4 regions of the Enterobacter sp. UPMP2060 genome follow, and region 1 is predicted to be linked to each of the others. Evidence: predicted binding sites of a transcription regulator. Region 1 holds the regulator's gene; each other region holds the start of a gene.
What was found. The regulator sigma-54, encoded in region 1, starts transcription at its own class of promoters, with help from an activator protein. The targets are predictions, from matches to a motif close to GTTGGCACANNTTTCGCTNT.

Region 1 (4,702 bases):
AGGTAACCATAGCTCAAGGTAGCTTCGCGTCTGGTAGATAAAATTGTGTACTTCTGTGTGCCGGTCGAGGAACGCCGCCACCGGCTTATCCAGACCGGTCATTGGACGCAGTTTTGGATCCCAGTGCGGGTTCGGCAGGAAGCGCACGTCGAAAACGTAATCCGCATCAATCGGAATACCGTGCTTAAAGCCGAAGGATTCGAACACCATCGTCAGTTCGCGCTCGCGTTTACCCAACAGCCGGGTACGCAGCATTTCCGCCAGCTCGTGAACGGACATCTCAGAGGTGTCGACAATCAGGTCGGCACGAGAACGCAGCGGCTCCAGCAGGTCGCTCTCTTCATCGATAGCGCTCTCCAGAGAGAGGTTCTTGCTGGATAGCGGGTGCAAACGACGGGTATCGCTGTAGCGGCGGATCAGCGTATTGCGGTCTGCATCGAGGAACAGCAGCTGAGGCGAGAACGCGTCAGGCAGGTTGCTCATGGCCTGTTCGAAGATCTCTGGCGATTCAGGCATGTTACGAACGTCGATACTGACCGCGGCAGAGGTTTGTCTCTCCGCCAGCGTGCGGGCCAGATCGGGTAACAACACGACCGGCAGGTTATCGACGCAGTAAAAACCCATGTCTTCCAGGGCGCGCAGAGCAACGGATTTCCCCGACCCTGAACGGCCACTGACAATCATCAGCACCATGTTCCGTTTCTCCTCAGGACAACAGATGTGAAGGCCATCTCCTGGTTATGCATCATCCTGATTGCCTTCTGCTTCAGTGATAATTTGATAGAGCTCTTCATCACTTTGGGCCGAGCGCAGTCGACGGCAAATGGTTTTATCGGCCAGACGTTTTGCGACCAGCGACAGCGTATGCAGATGGGTTTTCGTCTGGTCGGCAGGTACCAGCAGCGCGAAGAGGAGATCGACGGGCTGGTTATCAATGGCATCGAAGGCGATGGGTGTTTCAAGCTGCACAAACACACCAACGGCACGCAGGGTATCCTCTTCCAGTTTGCCGTGCGGGATCGCGATGCCGTTGCCGATACCGGTACTGCCCATTTTTTCACGGGTCAGAATCGCTTCGAACACCACCTGCGGCGGCAGGCCCAGCTGTTTGGCAGCCAGTTCACTGATGATCTCCAGCGCACGTTTTTTGCTCTGGCAGTGAACCGCACTGCGGGTACATTCCTGGTTAAGGACATTGCTCAGTTGAAGAGCGGAATCGTTGTTCATCATAATTTCACCTAAGCGCTAACTGTACAAATGGCCTGTTGTGTTTCACAACAGGCCGTCCTGCACCCGTTAACTGCCCGGACAATTAGTGTTGTTTCAGTTTATCTTTATGTTTATTGAGCTGTCGTGCAAGCTTATCAATCAAGCCGTCGATAGCAGCGTACATGTCTTGCCCTTCCGCACTGGCATGCAGTTCACCCCCGTTAACATGCAGGGTGGCATCCGAGATATGAGTCACTTTCTCCACTTTCAACACAATATAGACCTGATTGATCCTTTCGAAATACTGCTCGAGTTTTGCAAACTTCGCGTTCACGAAGTCGCGTAAAGCCTCAGTAATTTCGACGTTTTGTCCAGTGATGTTGAGCTGCATAGTGTCTTCCTTATCGGTTGTGTCAGACCAGCTGTTTACGCTGGTTGGACGGCGGAATGGATAAAGACTCTCGATACTTCGCAACAGTACGACGTGCCACCATAATACCCTGATCGGACAGCATGGTGGTTAACTTACTGTCGCTTAGTGGCTTCGCGGGGTTCTCCGCGGCGATCAACTTCTTCACCAGGGCACGAATGGCCGTTGACGACGCTTCGCCGCCGCCCTCGGTATTCACATGGCTGGAGAAGAAATACTTAAGCTCAAATATACCGCGTGGACTGTGCAGATACTTCTGCGTGGTGACACGGGAAATGGTTGATTCATGCATTTCGACGGCCTGGGCGATATCCGCCAGTACCATCGGTTTCATATACTCTTCGCCCTGCTCAAAGAACGCCTGCTGCTGTTCGACAATACAGCGGCTGACGCGCAGCAGCGTATCATTTCGGCTCTCCAGACTTTTGATCAACCATCGCGCTTCCTGAAGATTGCTACGAATATATTGATTGTCGGAGTCGTTACGCGCGCTGGTGCACATGGAGGCATACTGCTGGTTGATTTGCAGGCGAGGGATGCTGTCTGAGTTCAGTTCAACGACCCAGCGGTCATTGTGTTTTCTGACCAGCACATCCGGGATCACGTACTCGGGCTCGCTGGTTTGGATCGACTGTCCCGGGCGGGGATCGAGTGACTGGATCAGATTCACCGCTTCTTTCAGCACCTCTTCCTTCAGGCGCGTGACGCGCATCAGGCTGCGGAAATCGTGGTTGGCCAACAGATCCAGATGATCGCTGATGATTAAGCGCGCCTCGTCGAGCCATGGCGTCTCTTTGCTGAACTGAGAAAGCTGGATCAGCAGGCAGTCGCGCAGATCTTTTGCGGCCACGCCTACCGGATCGAAACGCTGGATGCGCTTCAGAACGGCTTCGATCTCCTCAAGTTCAATCTCTTCGTCGCCCATGCTTTCCAGGATATCGTCCAGCGTGACGGTCAAATAGCCGGTGTCGTCAACGGCATCGACAATTGAGGTGGCAATCGCGCGGTCGGTATCGGAGAAGGGGGTAAGTTCCACCTGCCACATCAGGTAATCCTGCAGCGACTGGGTGGTTTCTCCCTGATAGACCGGTAGCTCATCATCCTGGTAGTCTGCACGCGTACCGGAAGGGGTTCCGGCGGTGTAGATTTCATCCCAGCTGGCATCCAGCGGTAGCTCGTCGGGCATCTCTTTTTGTTCGAGTGCATCCGCGGTGTCGAGCGCTTCTGTATCCTGTGACTGCTGAGTATCTACCTCGTCATGAAGATCGGTTTGTTCCAGCAGGGGGTTGCTGTCCAGCGCCTGCTGGAGCTCCTGCTGAAGTTCTAACGTGGACAGTTGCAACAGGCGAATTGCCTGCTGTAGCTGCGGCGTCATTGCCAGTTGTTGGCTGAGCCTTAATTGCAAACCTTGCTTCATGTTCAGAGCGTTTTTCTCCGGTTCGGCGTTACGTTACCTCTACCCTATCAGAGTCTGAAGTCTTCCCCAAGATAGACGCGCTTAACATGATCGTCTTCGAGGATCTGTTGCGGCGTACCGTGGGCGATCAGATTGCCCTGGCTGACAATATACGCGCGTTCACACACGGCCAGCGTTTCACGGACGTTGTGGTCGGTGATCAGTACGCCAAGCCCGCTGTCACGCAGGTGTTCAATGATGCGTTTAATGTCGATAACCGAGATCGGGTCAACGCCCGCAAACGGTTCATCCAGAAGGATAAATTTCGGGTTTGCGGCCAGCGCACGTGCAATCTCAACACGACGGCGTTCACCCCCGGAGAGTGCCTGACCGAGGCTGTCGCGCAGATGCTCAATGTGGAACTCTTCCATCAACTCGTTGGCACGATCCTGACGCTGTTCGCTGGTCAGATCGTTACGAATTTCCAGGACCGCCATCAGGTTATCGTAAACGCTAAGACGACGGAAAATGGAGGCTTCCTGCGGCAGGTAGCCGATCCCGCGACGCGCGCGCGCGTGCAGCGGCAGAAGGCTGATGTCTTCATCGTCAATAATAATGTTGCCGGCATCGCGCGGCACAATGCCAACGACCATGTAGAAAGTGGTGGTTTTACCCGCACCGTTAGGGCCAAGCAGCCCCACGATTTCGCCGGAGTTGACGGTCAGACTGACATCTTCTACGACACGGCGGCCCTTGTAGGCCTTCGCGAGATTTTTTGCAGTTAATGTTGCCATAACGAATTAGTTACTCTTCTTCTGTGCCGGGGCCTGGCCTTTGCCTTTGTCCTGCAGCTGCGACGGAACCAGGACAGTCGTGACGCGTTTGCCTTTCTCGCTGGAGGCCTGCATTTTTTGCTCTTTAACCAGATAGGTGATCTGGTCGCCGGTAATGTTGCTGTCCAGCTGTTCCAGATACGCGTTTCCGGTCAGGATGACCAGGTCCTTCGCCAGCTCATAGTGCATATGCGAGGCGCGGCCTTTCACCGGTTTGCCGTTGTCCTGCATCTGGTAGAAGGTGGCCGGGTTGCCGTAACCATCAATGATCTCTTTGCCCTGCTCGCCACCCGGACGGGTCACGACCACTTTGTCGGCGTTAATTTTGATGGTGCCCTGAGTCATGACGACGTTACCTGTGAAGGTGACGACGTTGCCCTGCATATCGAGAGACTGGGTATCAGACTCGATATGGATCGGTTGGTCGGTATCGCCCGTTACAGCAAGCGCGGGGAGACTGGTCGCCAGCATCGCGCTGGCGATAATTACTTTAAGGCTGAGTTTGTTTGTTTTGAATTTCATAGGAGGTTCTAACCTTTTCAATCAGCTCGGCGTTCTTGCTGCGTAAGTTCCCGCGCATTCTCAAACCGCTGGAATTAAATGTTGTGCCATACAGTGTGACCAGATCCTGCGAGGTCACGTCCTGGGTTACCAGGTTAATTTGGGCATTATCCGTCGTAATTTTTCGCAGTTGCGAGTCAGCGGTCAGGGCGTTGACTTCAACGTGGCCATACAGATAAAGCATACGGTCATTTGTCAGTTTTGCCCGATCTGACTTAATTGACCACGTCGGCACTTTGTCCTTATCAAATGTGGTCATGACAGGTTGGGTAA
Region 2 (4,702 bases), on a different contig from region 1:
TTTTTTGACTTCGGTGGAGCAGTCGGTCAGCACCTGAAAGTGCCCATACCATTTAGAAACATTTTTCAGGGAAATCATTATACCGTCCTTTTCTTCAGCCAGCTGACCAACAGCGACGCGCTTAAACTAATCACAAAATAGACCGCACCCGCAAAGAGCACCATCTCGACCTGCGTACCATCACGTTCACCGATGGTTGACGCGGTACGGAAGAAGTCTGCCAGACTCAGAACGTAGACCAGCGAGGTATCCTGGAACAGCACGATGCCCTGGGTCAGCAGGAGCGGAACCATGGCGCGAAACGCCTGCGGCAGAATAATGAGCTGCATGGACTGCCAGTGCGTCATCCCCAGCGCCAGCGCGGCGCTGGATTGCCCGCGGGAGATACTCTGAATGCCCGCTCGGATAATCTCCGAGTAGTAAGCGGCCTCGAACATTGAGAACGCCACCATGGCGGAGATCAGACGGATATCGGTTTTCGGCGACAGCCCCAGCACGTTCTGCAGGAAGCCGGGCACAATCAGGTAAAACCACAGCAGCACCATCACCAGCGGGATGGAGCGGAACACGTTAACGTAGGCGGTCGCAAACCAGGCGAGCGGCTTAAAGCTCGACAGGCGCATAACGGCCAGTAGGGTGCCCCAGACGATACCAATGATGATGGCAATAACGGTGATTTTTAAGGTAATCACCAGGCCATCAAGCAGGTAAGGCATGGATGGAACGATAGAACTCCAGTCAAATTCGTACATTATTTGCCCCCCAGATTACCCGGCAGGCGGATTTTGCGTTCAACCAGGTTCATCACCAGCATGATGAAAGCGTTAATCAGAACATACGCGAGCGTGATCGCGGTGAAGGATTCCCACGCGTGAGCGGAATAATCCAGCAGCTTGCCCGCCTGCGCGGCCATGTCGACCAGGCCGATAGTCGAGGCGATGGCCGAGTTTTTCACCAGGTTCATCATCTCGGAGGTCATCGGTGGAACGATAACGCGGTAGGCGTTAGGCAGCAGCACGTAGCGGTAGGTTTGGGGCAGCGTCAGGCCCATTGCCAGGCCCGCGTTTTTTTGTCCGCGCGGCAATGACTGAATGGCGGCACGCACCTGCTCGCAAACGCGCGCAGCGGTAAACAGCCCCAGACACATCATGGAGGAGACAAAGAACTGCACGTTCGGATCCAGTTCCGACTTGAACCACATGCCAATATTTTCCGGCAGCAGTTCCGGGATGACCAGATACCAGGTAAAGAATTGCACGATCAGCGGAACGTTACGGAACAGTTCCACATACAGGGTGCCAAGCGTTGAAAGAAAACGGTTAGGGACGGTGCGCAGAATACCGAACAGAGAACCGACAAGAAACGCGATAATCCACGCCGTTATCGATAGTGCCACGGTGACCTGAAAGCCGCTCCACAGCCAGCCAAGATAGGTGGTGTTGCCGAACGGGGCTTGTTGCAGGAATATGCCCCAGTTCCAGTCTATTGACATAATAAACTCCAGAAAAAAAAGGGTAGCAGCGCTACCCTCGAAGATTGGTGAGAAGCTCATTTTTCGCGCTGAGTGGGGAACGACCACTCAACGTATAGTCTGTCCATGCTTCCCGACAATCGAGAGGGCAGGAGATCCCGCCCCTGTTGTTCTAATTAGTTAAGAGCCTTGTCATTTGGAGATTTGAACAGCGCTTTCATGTCGTCAGACAGTTCAAAATTCATGTTCAGGTTTTTTGGTGGAATCGGGTTCTTGAACCATTTGTCGAACCATTTTTCCGCTTCGCCGGAGGTCTGCACCTGAGCGATGGTGTCATCGATCAGCTTTTTGAACTGCGGATCGTCTTTACGCAGCATACAGCCGTAGGCTTCTTTGGACTGCGCGGTACCGACGATATCCCAGTTGTCTGGTTTCTTCGCTTTCGCACGTTCGCCCGCCAGCAGGGCGTCATCCATCATAAACGCGACGGCACGACCGCTTTCCAGGGTACGGAAGGAGTCGCCATGGTCTTTCGCGCTGATGATGCGCATATCCATTTTCTTCTCGTCGTTCAGCTTATGCAGCAGCACTTCTGACGTGGTACCGGAGGTCACAACAACCGCTTTGCCTTTCAGGTCAGCGAAGTCTTTGATCTCGCCGCCTTTCTTCGTCAGCAGACGAGTGCCCACGACAAAGATGGTGTCAGAGAAGGCAGCCTGTTTCTGACGCTCGAGGTTGTTGGTGGTGGAGCCACACTCGAAGTCAAAGGTGCCGTTTTGCAGCAGTGGAATACGGTTCTGTGAAGTGATTGGGATCAGCTTCACCTGCAGGTCAGGTTTGTTCAGCTTTTTCTTCACAGCTTCAACGATGGCGTTGGAGTAATCCTGTGAATAGCCCACGACTTTTTGCGTGTTGTCGTAGTAAGAGAACGGGACTGAAGATTCACGGTGGCCGACCACGATGACGCCGTTTTTGGCAATCTTGTCGAGAGTGCTGCCTGCTGCCGGAGCATCTTCAGCGTGAACCACGCCTGCAGACATTCCCATAACCAGCATTGCTGTGGCCAGTTTACGTAATTGCATACCCAACTCCTTTTTTATCAGCGCCAGCGACGCATTGATACCCATTGTGATGTTGTTATATCTCGCGCAGTGCGAGTGCAGTGTTATGCAAGCTTGTTAACATTTAGTCTGGCTTAATGTAAAGATTTTGCTGCGTTATTGTTTATTTTTGCGAAGCGCGCCGCACCATTCAGAGGCAAATATCTCCCGTTGCACCGTTTCGGTGCTGCCGATGATCTACGCTGGTGCGACAAAGTTGCACGTTAAGCCAAACTGCGTTTACCTGAATAAACAAAGCAATAGGCGTGCCAGGATGGGACTCTGGAGAAAATTGTCGGGTGGCGGCTACGCCACCCGGCAACAGAAGGGAAGGTTATTTCCGACGCTGACGCAGGCTCATCAGCACCGCGCCAAAGCCGAACAGCACGGTCAGTATCCACAGCGGCCAGTTGCCGGTGCGCGCGTATGGCGTCAGCCCGGTGGTTGGCGTGACTTTAGTGGTCAGTACCTCACGGGTAAACTGCGGGATCATCGCCTGAATCTCGCCCTGCGGACCAATCACGGCGGTGATGCCGTTGTTGGTGCTGCGCAGCAGCGGACGCGCCAGCTCCAGAGAGCGCATACGTGCCATCTGGAAGTGCTGCCACGGGCCGATTGACTTACCAAACCAGGCGTCGTTGGAGATGGTCAGCAGATAGTCAGTATCCGGGCGGAAGTTATCGCGTACCTGCTCGCCGAGAATGATTTCGTAGCAGATGGCCGCCGTCAGGGCCAGGCCGTGCGCGTGCAGCTGAGGCTGTACGTACGGGCCGCGGCTGAAAGAGGACATCGGCAGGTCAAAGAACGGGGCCAGCGGGCGCAGAATCGACTCCAGCGGGACAAATTCACCAAACGGCACCAGGTGGTTCTTGTTGTACCGGTCAGTGGAGTGGTAGCTGTACTCGCTATCTTTCCCGAGCGTAATGATGCTGTTGTAGGTGTCGTAGCGGTTCTGCTGATTCAGACGCGCATCGACAATCCCGGTGATCAGCGTGCTGCCGCGCGCCAGCAGCAGGTCGTTCATCATGTTGAGGAACGGCTGCTGGTTAATTTCCAGATCGGGGATCGCAGATTCCGGCCAGATAATCAGCTGGGATTTACCCATCACCTCTTCGGTGGCGTTGGCGTAGATCTTCAGCGTATTCAGCAGCTCTTTCTCATCCCACTTCATAGACTGCGGAATATTCCCCTGCACCATGGAAACCTGCATGGCGCGCTCTGGCTCGGGCGTGAACCACTGGATATAACGCAGCGGGAAGGGCAGGGCAAACAGCACCAGCGCCACAGCCAGCGGTTTCCAGCAGCGCTGGACCAGCGCCAGGACCAGCAGGCCGCTGACCACCATCAGCAGGAAGTTGATGGCCTCAACGCCCATTACCGGCGCCAGACCCTTCAGGGGGCCGTCAATCTGGCTGTAGCCGAACTGCAGCCACGGGAAGCCCGTCAGCACCCAGCCGCGCAGGAACTCGGTTATCTGCCAGACCACCGGCGCGGCAATGGCGACGCGCAGCCAGGTGGTTTTTGGCCACAGGCGAGAAAGGATACCGGCGAACAGACCGGTATAGAGCGAGAGATACGCGGCGAGCAATACCACCAGGAAGACGTTAACCGGGCCAGGCATACCGCCAAATTGGGCGATGCTGACATAGACCCAGTTGATGCCTGAGCCAAACAGCCCCAGTCCCCAGAAGTAACCGATAGCCGCAGCCTGTACCGGACGACGATTCAGGGTCAGGCCCTGAAGCCCCATCAGGGAGAGAATGGCGGCGGGCCAGATATCGTAAGGAGAAAAAGCCAGCGTACCGCTGGCTCCGAGTAACAGCGCCAGCAGCAAACGGATGCGCTGGCGTTCAAGCAGTGGGGCAAATGCCATTTACATTAATCTTCCAGTTTTGGCACCGGTGAGTCGTCCGGCGTTCTGACGTGAACCTGTATAATACGTCGGCTGTCGGCCATTGCCACTTTGAACTGGTAACCGTCAATGTCAACGGTCTCACCGCGCGCCGGGAGGTGGCCAAAGGCCTGCATCACCAGCCCGCCAATGGTATCGACCTCTTCATCGCTGAAGTGGGTACCGAAGGCGTCGTTGAAGTCCTCGATGGAGGCCAGCGCGCGCACGGTCCAGGTGTGG
Region 3 (4,702 bases), on a different contig from region 1:
ACGCGCAGCACACGTTTCAGTGCGGTCACGCCCCACAGACCCGCCAGACCGGACACCAGACCGACCAGCAGCGCGCCACCCACGCCGACATAACCACACGCTGGCGTAATGCCAACCAGACCGGCAATGGCACCCGAACAGGCACCCAGCAAAGAAGGTTTACCGCGTACCGCCCACTCGCCAAACACCCAGGAGAGGATTGCACCCGCCGTGGCCACAACGGTGTTCACGAAGGCCAGCGCGGCGATTTCGTTTGCTGCACTTGCCGAGCCGGCGTTGAAGCCAAACCAGCCAAAGTAGAGGATAGCCGTACCGGTAAACACCATCGGCAGGTTGTGCGGTTTAAACGCTTCTTTACCGAAGCCCACGCGTTTGCCAATCAGGTAGGCACCCACCAGACCCGCTACCGCGGCGTTGATGTGTACAACGGTACCGCCCGCGAAGTCCAGCGCGCCGTGCGTTGCCAGCAGACCGCCACCCCAGACCATGTGCGCAATCGGCACATAGGAGAGCGTCATCCAGACCACCACGAAGATCAGCACGGCAGAGAAACGAATACGCTCGGCGAGCGCGCCCACAATCAGCCCGACGGTAATACAGGCGAAGGAGCCCTGGAACGCAACGTGGATGTACTGATAGAAACTGCCCATCAGCGCGGTCAGCTCAATATTTTTCAGCATCACCCAGTCGAAGTTACCAAAGAACGCGTTGCCCGTACCGAAGGCCAGCGAGTAACCGTAAACCACCCATAGGACGCAGACCAGTGCGAACGTCACGGCAACCTGCGTCAGCATGGAGAGAACGTTTTTGCCACGGATCAGGCCGCCGTAGAACAGCGCAATGCCCGGAATTGACATGAACAGCACCAGCGCGGTGCTGATCATCATAAAGGCGTTATCGGCTTTGTCGACCACCGCAGGGGTAGCAGCCAGCGCCAGGCCCGGCAGCAGCGCCAGCGAACCCAGACCCGTTTTAAGTGTTGCTATCTTCATTTTCTCGATCCCTATCACTGTGTGCCAGGCGTTATTTACAATGCCGCTTCGTCAGATTCGCCGGTACGGATGCGAATGACGCGCTGCAGTTCGGCAACGAAAATTTTGCCGTCGCCAATTTTGCCGGTATAGGCCGCTTTGCTAATGACATCAATGACTTCATCAAGCTGATCGTCAGCAATCGCGACATCAATTTTTACTTTTGGCAGAAAGTTAACGCTGTATTCCGCCCCGCGATAAAGCTCGGCATGACCCTTCTGACGACCAAAGCCTTTCACTTCGGTGACAGTCAGTCCCTGAATACCCATTGAAGACAACGCTTCACGCACGTCTTCGAGTTTGAATGGTTTGATTACAACCGTAACCAGCTTCATAGATCCCCTCCAGTCAGAATTCGGTAATGGCCGCAGCTTACGCAGAAGGTATTGCAAGGGGTGTGCCAGAAATGAAAACGAGGGGGAACGGCGGCGCACAGAGCATTACGCGGCCGTAATAAACGAACAGGTGAAAAAAAACGCACCATGCCGGTGCACGGTGCGTTTCAGTTTTGCACCAACAGGAATGACTGTTAGCGCGTCGCCTCATTTTGGTGCATCAGGCGCTAAGCGACTCTTCATCACGCACGCTGGCCGCCAGCTCTTCGCCCGCCAGCTGCAGCTGGTACATCTGCCAGTAGCGCCCTTTGGCTTCCAGCAGTTCACGGTGCGTACCGCGTTCAACGGCCTGTCCGCGATGTAACACCAGAATGGTATCGGCATCGACGATGGTGGAAAGACGGTGGGCAATCACCACCAGCGCCGTATGGTCGCGTACGGCGGCCAGCGCCTGCTGAATGGCCTGTTCGGTGCCGGAGTCAATACTGGCCGTGGCTTCATCCAGAATCAGTATCTGCGGCGTTTCAATCAGCACCCGCGCCATCGCCAGGAGCTGCTTTTGCCCGACGGAGAGATTGTTCCCCTGCTCGCCCAGTTTGGTATTGATCCCATCGCTAAACCCGCGCGCCAGCTCTGCCAGCTGCACTTTTTCCAGCACGTCCCAGACCTGCTCCTGGGAGTAGTCTCGCCCCAGGGTCACGTTGGCGTAGAAGGTATCGGCCAGCACGACCGGATCCTGCTGCACCATCGCGACGCCTTTACGCAACACGGTGTGGCTGAGAGACGCGAGCGGGCGCCCATCGAGGCGGATTTCGCCGTGCGTGACCGGGTAATAGCCCATCAACAGGCTGGCAAGCGTGCTCTTACCGCTGCCGGTATGCCCTACCAGCGCCACGAAACCGCGCGACGGAACGTCAAGCGTGATGTCCTGCAGCACCAGCCGGTCTTCGCGATAGGCAAACGAGACGTTATCAAAGGCGATAGTCCCGCTTTGCAGAGGTCGCTCGTCATTGCCGTAGGCCTGGCGCGGCCTGTCCATCAGCTCAAACACGCGCTCACCGGCGACCACCGCCTGCTGCAGCATCGATTGCTGGGTGGTAAGCTCGATCAACGGCTCGTTAAGACGCCCGAGATAGCTGATAAAGGCGTACAGCACGCCCACTTCAATCGTACCGTTTGAGCTCAGCCCGAAGAGCATCAGCAGCCCGCAAAGCACCAGCGCCGAGAAAAGGCTCAGCAGCGGACGCAGCAGGAAACCATCAAGCCGCAGCGTCTGCATACGCGCCATGTAGTGCGAACGGCTGGCTTCCCCCATGCGTTCGCCAAAGCGCGCCTGCTGGCGGAACTGCTGGATGACGCTCATGCCGTTGATCACTTCGTTGAAGCCATCGTTAATGTCGGCCAGATACGCGCGCACCCGACGCACGATCGGCGTGCTGTAGCGCTGGTAAATGATCATGACAATCAGCACCGCCGGGAAGATGGTGATCGCCACCAGCGCCATGCGCCAGTCGAGGCTGAACATCGCCACCAGCATCGCGCCAATCAGCGCCGCGCTGCGTAACACCGTCGCGACCACGGTAACGTACAGATCGCGGATTACCTCGGTATCGTTGGTCACGCGCGAAATCACCTGCCCGACCGGCTGGATGTCAAACTCGCTGAGCGGCTGGCGAAGCGCCGCGTCCATCACATCCGTACGCAGCTGCTGAACGACGCCCACGGCTGCGCGGTTAAACAGCAGCGACTGCGCATAGTGCAGCCCTGCCGCCGCCAGCTGCAGGCCAACGTAGGCCACGCCTAAACCCGCCACCAGCCCCAGCGGAAGGTAGCTTTTGGCGACCATGTTGTCGATAAAATAGCTGATGAGCAGCGGACCGCTCACTTCAGCAATCGCCGCAATCCAGAGTAGAAGCACGGCCACGGAGAGCGGTTTACGCCACGGCGAGCCGTAGGCCAGCAGACGTTTGAGCGTCGGCCACATCGTTCCGATCTTACGCATTGGCGGCCTCCTCATCCTGCTCCGGCGCATCGTCCAGCGCCGCCTCAAGCTGTTGATAGCGGTACATATCGCGATACCAGCCCGGCTGCTCGGCAAGCGTTTCATGCTGCCCGCGCTGGGCAATGTGCCCGTGCTGTAAGACCACAATTTCGCTGGCTTCGGTGAGCGCCGACAAGCGGTGGGCGCTGATAATCACCGTGCGTCCGTCGCCCCACTGGCGCAGGTTATGCAGAATTTGATGCTCGGTACGGCCGTCCACGGCGGAAAGCGCATCATCCAGGATCAGAATTTCAGCATTCAGCAGCAGCGCGCGGGCAATCGAGATACGCTGCTTTTGCCCGCCGGACAGCATGACGCCGCGTTCCCCGACTTCCGTTTCGTACCCCTGCGGCAGACGCAAAATATCATCATGAACGCTGGCCAGACGCGCCACATGTTCAATCTCTTCCTGCGTCGCCCCGGGGCGTCCCAGGGCAATGTTGTTTGCCACGGTGTCCGAAAATAAAAACGGCGTCTGGCTGACGACCGCCAGTCGACCGCGCCACTCGTCCAGCAGCAGTCTGGTCAGGGGGATATCGTGAAAGCGGATATCGCCCTCGGTGACGTCAAAGTGGCGCTGAAGCAGAGAGAGCACAGTACTTTTGCCGGATCCCGTCGGGCCGCAGATCCCCAGCATCTGGCCTGGCTGAAGCGTAAAGCTAACGTTCTCCAGCACCGGATGCTCCGTATGCGGATAGACAAACTTGCGGACGTCGACGGTCATGACGCCGCGCCCTTCCGGTACGGCCTCGCTACCGTCGATGACCACCGGCGCTTCGGCCAGCATGGCGCGAATGCGGCTGTAGGCAGCGCTGCCGCGCTCCACGATGTTAAACATCCAGGCCAGCGCCAGCATCGGCCAGATCATGAGCCCCAGATACATCGCAAAGCTGGTCAATTGCCCCAGGGTAAGCGTGCCCTGCACCACCATCCAGCTTCCGCCGCCAATCGCCAGCATATTTGCCATGCCGATTGCGATATAAATCGTCGGGTCAAAACGGGCGTCGATACGCGCGACGCGCATGTTTTTCGCCCCCGTGTCTGCCGCATCGGCGGCAAACAGCGCAGACTGACGGTCTTCCAGGCCAAACGCTTTGATCATGCGGATGCTGGTCATGCTCTCCTGGGTGCGATCGTTCAGCGACGAAAACGCCGCCTGCGCCAGCTTGAAGCGCTCGTGCAGCTGTTCGCCATAGCGATTGATCGCCAGCGCCATGATCGGCATCGGCAGCAGGGCGAGCAGGGTCAGCTGCCAGCTGATCTGCGTGGACATCACGATCAGCACCGCACAGCCC
Region 4 (4,702 bases), on a different contig from region 1:
ACGCCGCGCGCTTTCGCCTGCTGCAGCGTGATGGCGGTGGCGGGCATGGTGGTTTCAAACCCCAGACCAAAAAACACCACCTTGCGCGCGGGGTTGTCCTCCGCCAGCGTCAGGGCATCCATCGGCGAATAGACGTTCCGGATGTCGGCCCCGCGCGCTTTCGCCTGCAGCAGCGAGCCGTTTTTCCCCGGCACGCGCATCGCGTCGCCAAAGGTGCAGAAAATGACGTCGGGCTGGCTGGCAATTTCGATGCAGCTGTCGATGCGCCCCATCGGCAGCACGCACACCGGGCAGCCGGGGCCGTGGATAAACTCGATGTTCTCCGGCAGCAGCTGGTCGAGGCCAAATTTGAAGATGGCGTGCGTATGTCCGCCGCACACCTCCATGATCCGCAGCGGTCTCTCTTTCGTGTAGTTCAGCAGCGCCGCGCGCGTTTTCAGGTGCCCGATAAGCTGCAGCACCTGCTCGGGCGCGCGGTATTCATCAACGTAACGCATGGCTAACGCTCCTCGCCGTACAGCAGCGCGCCCACGTCCGGCTCCACGTCGAACATGTTTTGCAGGGCATCCAGCGTGTCGCGGGCTTCCGCTTCGTTAATCACGCTCATGGCAAACCCCACGTGGACGAGCACCCACTGGCCGAGACGCGATGCGCCCGTTTCATCGCTGCTGCCCACCAGCGTCAGGTCCACGTCGCGCAGGATGCCGCAGACCTCCACTTTGGCCTGGTTCCCGTCAATGGAATGGATTTGTCCCGGTACGCCTATGCACATCGTTCACTCTCCAGCCAGTTCAGCCAGGCGTCCATGCCGTCGCCGCGCGTGGCGGAGACCAGCAGGATCTCAATCTCGGGATTCACTTCCCGGGCGCAGGACAGGCACTTATCCACGTCGAAGTTCAGGTACGGCAGCAGGTCGACTTTGTTCAGCAGCATGATGGAGGCGGCGGCAAACATATGCGGGTACTTCAGCGGCTTGTCTTCGCCTTCGGTCACCGAAAGCACCGCCACCTTGTGGCGTTCGCCCAGATCGAAGCTTGCCGGGCAGACCAGGTTGCCGACGTTTTCAATAAACAGAATGCCGTTATCCGCCAGCGGCAGACGCGGGGCGGCGTCGGCAATCATCTGCGCATCCAGGTGGCAGCCTTTGCCGGTATTGACCTGAATCGCCGGGGTGCCGGTTTCGCGAATGCGCGCCGCGTCGTTAACGGTTTGCTGGTCGCCTTCGATCACCGCGCAGGAGACGCGCCCGTTCAGGCGTTTGAGCGTTTCCGTTAACAGCGTGGTTTTGCCGGAGCCGGGGCTGGAGACCAGGTTCAGCACCAGCTGTTTGCGGGTGGCAAAGCGCGCGCGGTTGCGGGCGGCGATCTGGTTATTTTTGTCCAGCACGTTGATTTCCACCTCCAGCATCTGGCGCTGGCTGATGCCCGGCGCGTGGGTACCCGCTTCGCCGTGGCCGTAGTGCAGATCGCCCGCAGCGGAGCGTTGCGGGGAGAAGGTGATACCGGTTAAAGCCGCAGCTGGCCGCGGGGCTGGCGAAAAGGGCGCGGAGCGAAACGCGGAATGGGGACGGTGTTCATCCCCTTCTATATACAGGTTGCCTTCGGCGCAACCGCAGGTGCTACACATACTTTACTCCTTCTCGATTTCGAGGCGTTGGATCTGCATGCCGTCGTCCGCCACGATGCGAAGACCGGTGCTCTGACACTGCGGACAGCGCTGAACCTTTGATGACAGCAGGGTGACGTACTGCTGGCACTGCTCGCACCAGCACTCCGCCTGCTGCTCTTCGATATGGAGCTCGCAGCCTTCCGCCAGCGTGCCGCGACACACCAGCTCAAAACAGAAATGCAGGGCGCTGGTCTCGACGCAGGAAAACGCCCCGACCTTCAGCCAGACGCCGGTGACGCGCTTCGCGTGGTTTTGCACTGCCTGCTGTTCGATAAGTTCCAGAGCCCGCTGGCAGAGGGTGATTTCGTGCATGACGCCTCCTCAATGAATTGCGCCATTGAATGCAATAACGGTGCCAGCTTGATTTTTGTTAAGGCGTGACGATGTCAACGCTGTCGAAATGACACGTCGACACCGCGGCGTTGACAGCGGTTTTGTAATTAAATCTATTTAAAATCAGCAAGATAAAAACTGGCATGGAATCTGCTTAACAGCCGCTATCTCCATTAACCGGATACCTTCTATGACTATTTGGGAAATCAGCGAAAAAGCGGATTACATCGCGCAGCGTCATCAGCAGCTGCAGGACCAGTGGCACCTCTACTGCAACTCTCTGGTTCAGGGCATCACCCTCTCGAAAGCGCGTCTTCACCACGCGATGAGCTGCGCGGCGCAGGGCGATATGCGCTTTGTCCTGTTCGGCCATTTCACCATTAACGTTACCCTGGCGGATAACTTCAACAGCCACACCATTGAGTACCACCTCGAGACAAAAGACGGCGAAAAACAGTGTATTGCGAAGGCGCAGCTGATGGCCGATGGCATGGTGGACGGCCACGTCAGCAACCGCGATCGCCAGCAGGTGCTGGAGCACTATCTGGAAAAAATCGCGCCGGTCTATAACGGCCTGTACGCCGCCGTTGAACACGATCTTCCGGTCAACCTGAAGCAGCTGATGGATGGAAATACCTCAGCGAACGTGGCCTGACTCCTGCGTGTCGAGAAGTGTCGACAAGACAGTTTTTCGTCAAAAATGACTATCACCAGAGGATAACCCGGTGAACCGTTTTGTAATTGCTGACTCGACGGTCTGTATTGGCTGTCGAACCTGTGAGGCGGCGTGCTCGGAAACGCATCGCCTGCATGGGCTGCAGTCCATGCCGCGCCTGCACGTCATGCGTAATGAAAAAGAGTCTGCCCCGCAGCTCTGCCATCACTGTGAAGACGCCCCCTGCGCGGGCGTCTGCCCTGTGAATGCCATCACCCGCGTTGATGGCGCTGTCCAGCTGAACGAAAGCCTGTGCGTAAGCTGCAAGCTGTGCGGCATTGCCTGCCCGTTCGGCGCGATTGAATTTTCCGGCAGCCGTCCGCTGCATATTCCGGCGAACGCCAACTCGCCAAAAGCCCCGCCCGCGCCACCGGCTCCGGCACGCGTAAGTACGCTGCTGGACTGGGTGCCCGGCATCCGTGCCGTTGCGGTGAAATGCGACCTGTGCAGCTTCGATGAGCAGGGCCCGGCCTGCGTGCGAACCTGCCCGACTAAGGCGTTGATTCTGGTTAACATTCGCGACATCGCCCGTACCAGCAAGCGTAAACGCGAGCTGACCATCAACAGTGATTTTGGCGACCTTTCTCTGCTACAGGCGCTTAACGAGGGGGCGAAATGAACGCGGCGATGATGATTACCAGCGCGGTAGCCTGTTTTGCTGCCGCCGCTGTTCTGGCGCTGATCTTCTCATTCCATAAAACTCTGAGCGGCGCGATCGCCGGGATCGGCGGGGCGGTTGCTAGCCTGATGACGCTGGCGGCAGGCGGCGTTGTCCTGCTCGGCGGCCAGTCCGCAGAGGCCGTGATGCCGCTGATTCGCCACACGGTTGAGATCACGCCGCTGAACGCCATCTGGCTGGTGACGTTTGGCCTGTGCGGGCTGTTTATCAGCCTGTTCAATATCGACTGGCACCGCCATCCGCACGCCAGGGCTAACGGCCTGCTGGTTAACCTGCTGATGGCGGCGGCGGTCTGCACCGTTATTGCCAGCAACCTCGGCGCGCTGGTGGTGATGGCGGAAATCATGGCGCTGTGCGGCGTGTTCCTGACCGGCTGCAGCACCTCCGGCAAGCTGTGGTTTGCGCTGGGACGCCTCGGGACGCTGCTGCTGGCGCTGGCCTGCTGGCTGGTGTGGCACCGCTTCGGCACGCTGGACTTCGCTGCGCTCAACGGCCATCCGCTGGGGAACGACGTCTGGCTGCTGGGCGTGCTCGGCTTTGGCCTGCTCGCCGGCATCATCCCGCTGCACGGCTGGGTGCCGCAGGCGCATGCGAATGCCTCCGCGCCCGCTGCCGCGCTGTTTTCTGCGGTGGTGATGAAAGTGGGTCTGTTCGGGATTCTGGCGATTACGCTGACCGGCGGACAACCGCCGCTGTGGTGGGGCGTCGTGCTGCTGGTCGCCGGAATGATTACCGCGTTCGTCGGCGGCCTGTACGCGCTGATGGAGCACAACATCCAGCGCCTGCTGGCGTACCACACTCTGGAAAATATCGGCATTATCCTTCTCGGTATTGGCGCGGGCGTGACCGGGCTGGCGCTTAATCATCCGGCGCTGATTGCCGCCGGGTTTATCGGCGGTCTTTATCACCTCGTCAACCACAGCCTGTTTAAAAGCACTCTGTTCCTCGGCGCGGGCAGCGTCTGGTTCCGCACCGGTCATCGGGATATCGAAAAGCTGGGCGGGATTGGCAAAAAGATGCCGGTGATTTCGCTGGCCATGCTGGTGGGTCTGATGGCAATGGCCGCGCTGCCGCCGCTGAACGGCTTTGCCGGGGAGTGGGTGATCTATCAGTCCTTCTTCGCGCTTGGTCAGAGCGATCTCTTTATCGCGCGCCTGCTCGGCCCGCTGTTGGCTGTCGGGCTGGCGATTACCGGGGCGCTGGCGGTGATGTGCATGGCGAAAGTCTACGGCGTGACCTTCCTCGGCGCGCCGCGCACCCGCGAAGCGGAAAACGCCTGCTGCGCACCGTTGTTAATGGGCGCGAGC

Region 2: a site for sigma-54 is predicted at 2,826-2,845, ahead of ACWKXN_RS00570 (amino acid ABC transporter substrate-binding protein). Genes of this name have one in related genera too.
Region 3: a site for sigma-54 is predicted at 1,417-1,436, ahead of glnK (P-II family nitrogen regulator). Genes of this name have one in related genera too.
Region 4: a site for sigma-54 is predicted at 2,009-2,028, ahead of hypA (hydrogenase maturation nickel metallochaperone HypA). Genes of this name have one in related genera too.

Annotation. Positions count from the first base shown of each region.
Region 1 covers NZ_JBSKJQ010000007.1:111,959-116,660, reverse strand. Annotated here, with positions in the region: gene rapZ (RNase adapter RapZ) at 1-693, opposite strand, end outside; gene ptsN (PTS IIA-like nitrogen regulatory protein PtsN) at 739-1,230, opposite strand; gene hpf (ribosome hibernation promoting factor) at 1,313-1,600, opposite strand; gene rpoN (RNA polymerase factor sigma-54) at 1,623-3,056, opposite strand; gene lptB (LPS export ABC transporter ATP-binding protein) at 3,104-3,829, opposite strand; gene lptA (lipopolysaccharide ABC transporter substrate-binding protein LptA) at 3,836-4,390, opposite strand; gene lptC (LPS export ABC transporter periplasmic protein LptC) at 4,359-4,702, opposite strand, start outside.
Region 2 covers NZ_JBSKJQ010000001.1:108,163-112,864, forward strand. Annotated here, with positions in the region: gene ACWKXN_RS00555 (amino acid ABC transporter ATP-binding protein) at 1-78, opposite strand, end outside; gene gltK (glutamate/aspartate ABC transporter permease GltK) at 78-752, opposite strand; gene ACWKXN_RS00565 (amino acid ABC transporter permease) at 752-1,492, opposite strand; gene ACWKXN_RS00570 (amino acid ABC transporter substrate-binding protein) at 1,648-2,553, opposite strand; gene lnt (apolipoprotein N-acyltransferase) at 2,906-4,444, opposite strand; gene corC (CNNM family magnesium/cobalt transport protein CorC) at 4,450-4,702, opposite strand, start outside.
Region 3 covers NZ_JBSKJQ010000005.1:110,072-114,773, forward strand. Annotated here, with positions in the region: gene amtB (ammonium transporter AmtB) at 1-992, opposite strand, end outside; gene glnK (P-II family nitrogen regulator) at 1,028-1,366, opposite strand; gene ACWKXN_RS12865 (SmdB family multidrug efflux ABC transporter permease/ATP-binding protein) at 1,587-3,368, opposite strand; gene ACWKXN_RS12870 (SmdA family multidrug ABC transporter permease/ATP-binding protein) at 3,361-4,702, opposite strand, start outside.
Region 4 covers NZ_JBSKJQ010000006.1:126,890-131,591, reverse strand. Annotated here, with positions in the region: gene hypD (hydrogenase formation protein HypD) at 1-497, opposite strand, end outside; gene ACWKXN_RS14260 (HypC/HybG/HupF family hydrogenase formation chaperone) at 500-772, opposite strand; gene hypB (hydrogenase nickel incorporation protein HypB) at 763-1,626, opposite strand; gene hypA (hydrogenase maturation nickel metallochaperone HypA) at 1,630-1,980, opposite strand; gene hycA (formate hydrogenlyase regulator HycA) at 2,192-2,656, shown strand; gene ACWKXN_RS14240 (4Fe-4S dicluster domain-containing protein) at 2,727-3,335, shown strand; gene hycC (formate hydrogenlyase subunit 3) at 3,332-4,702, shown strand, end outside.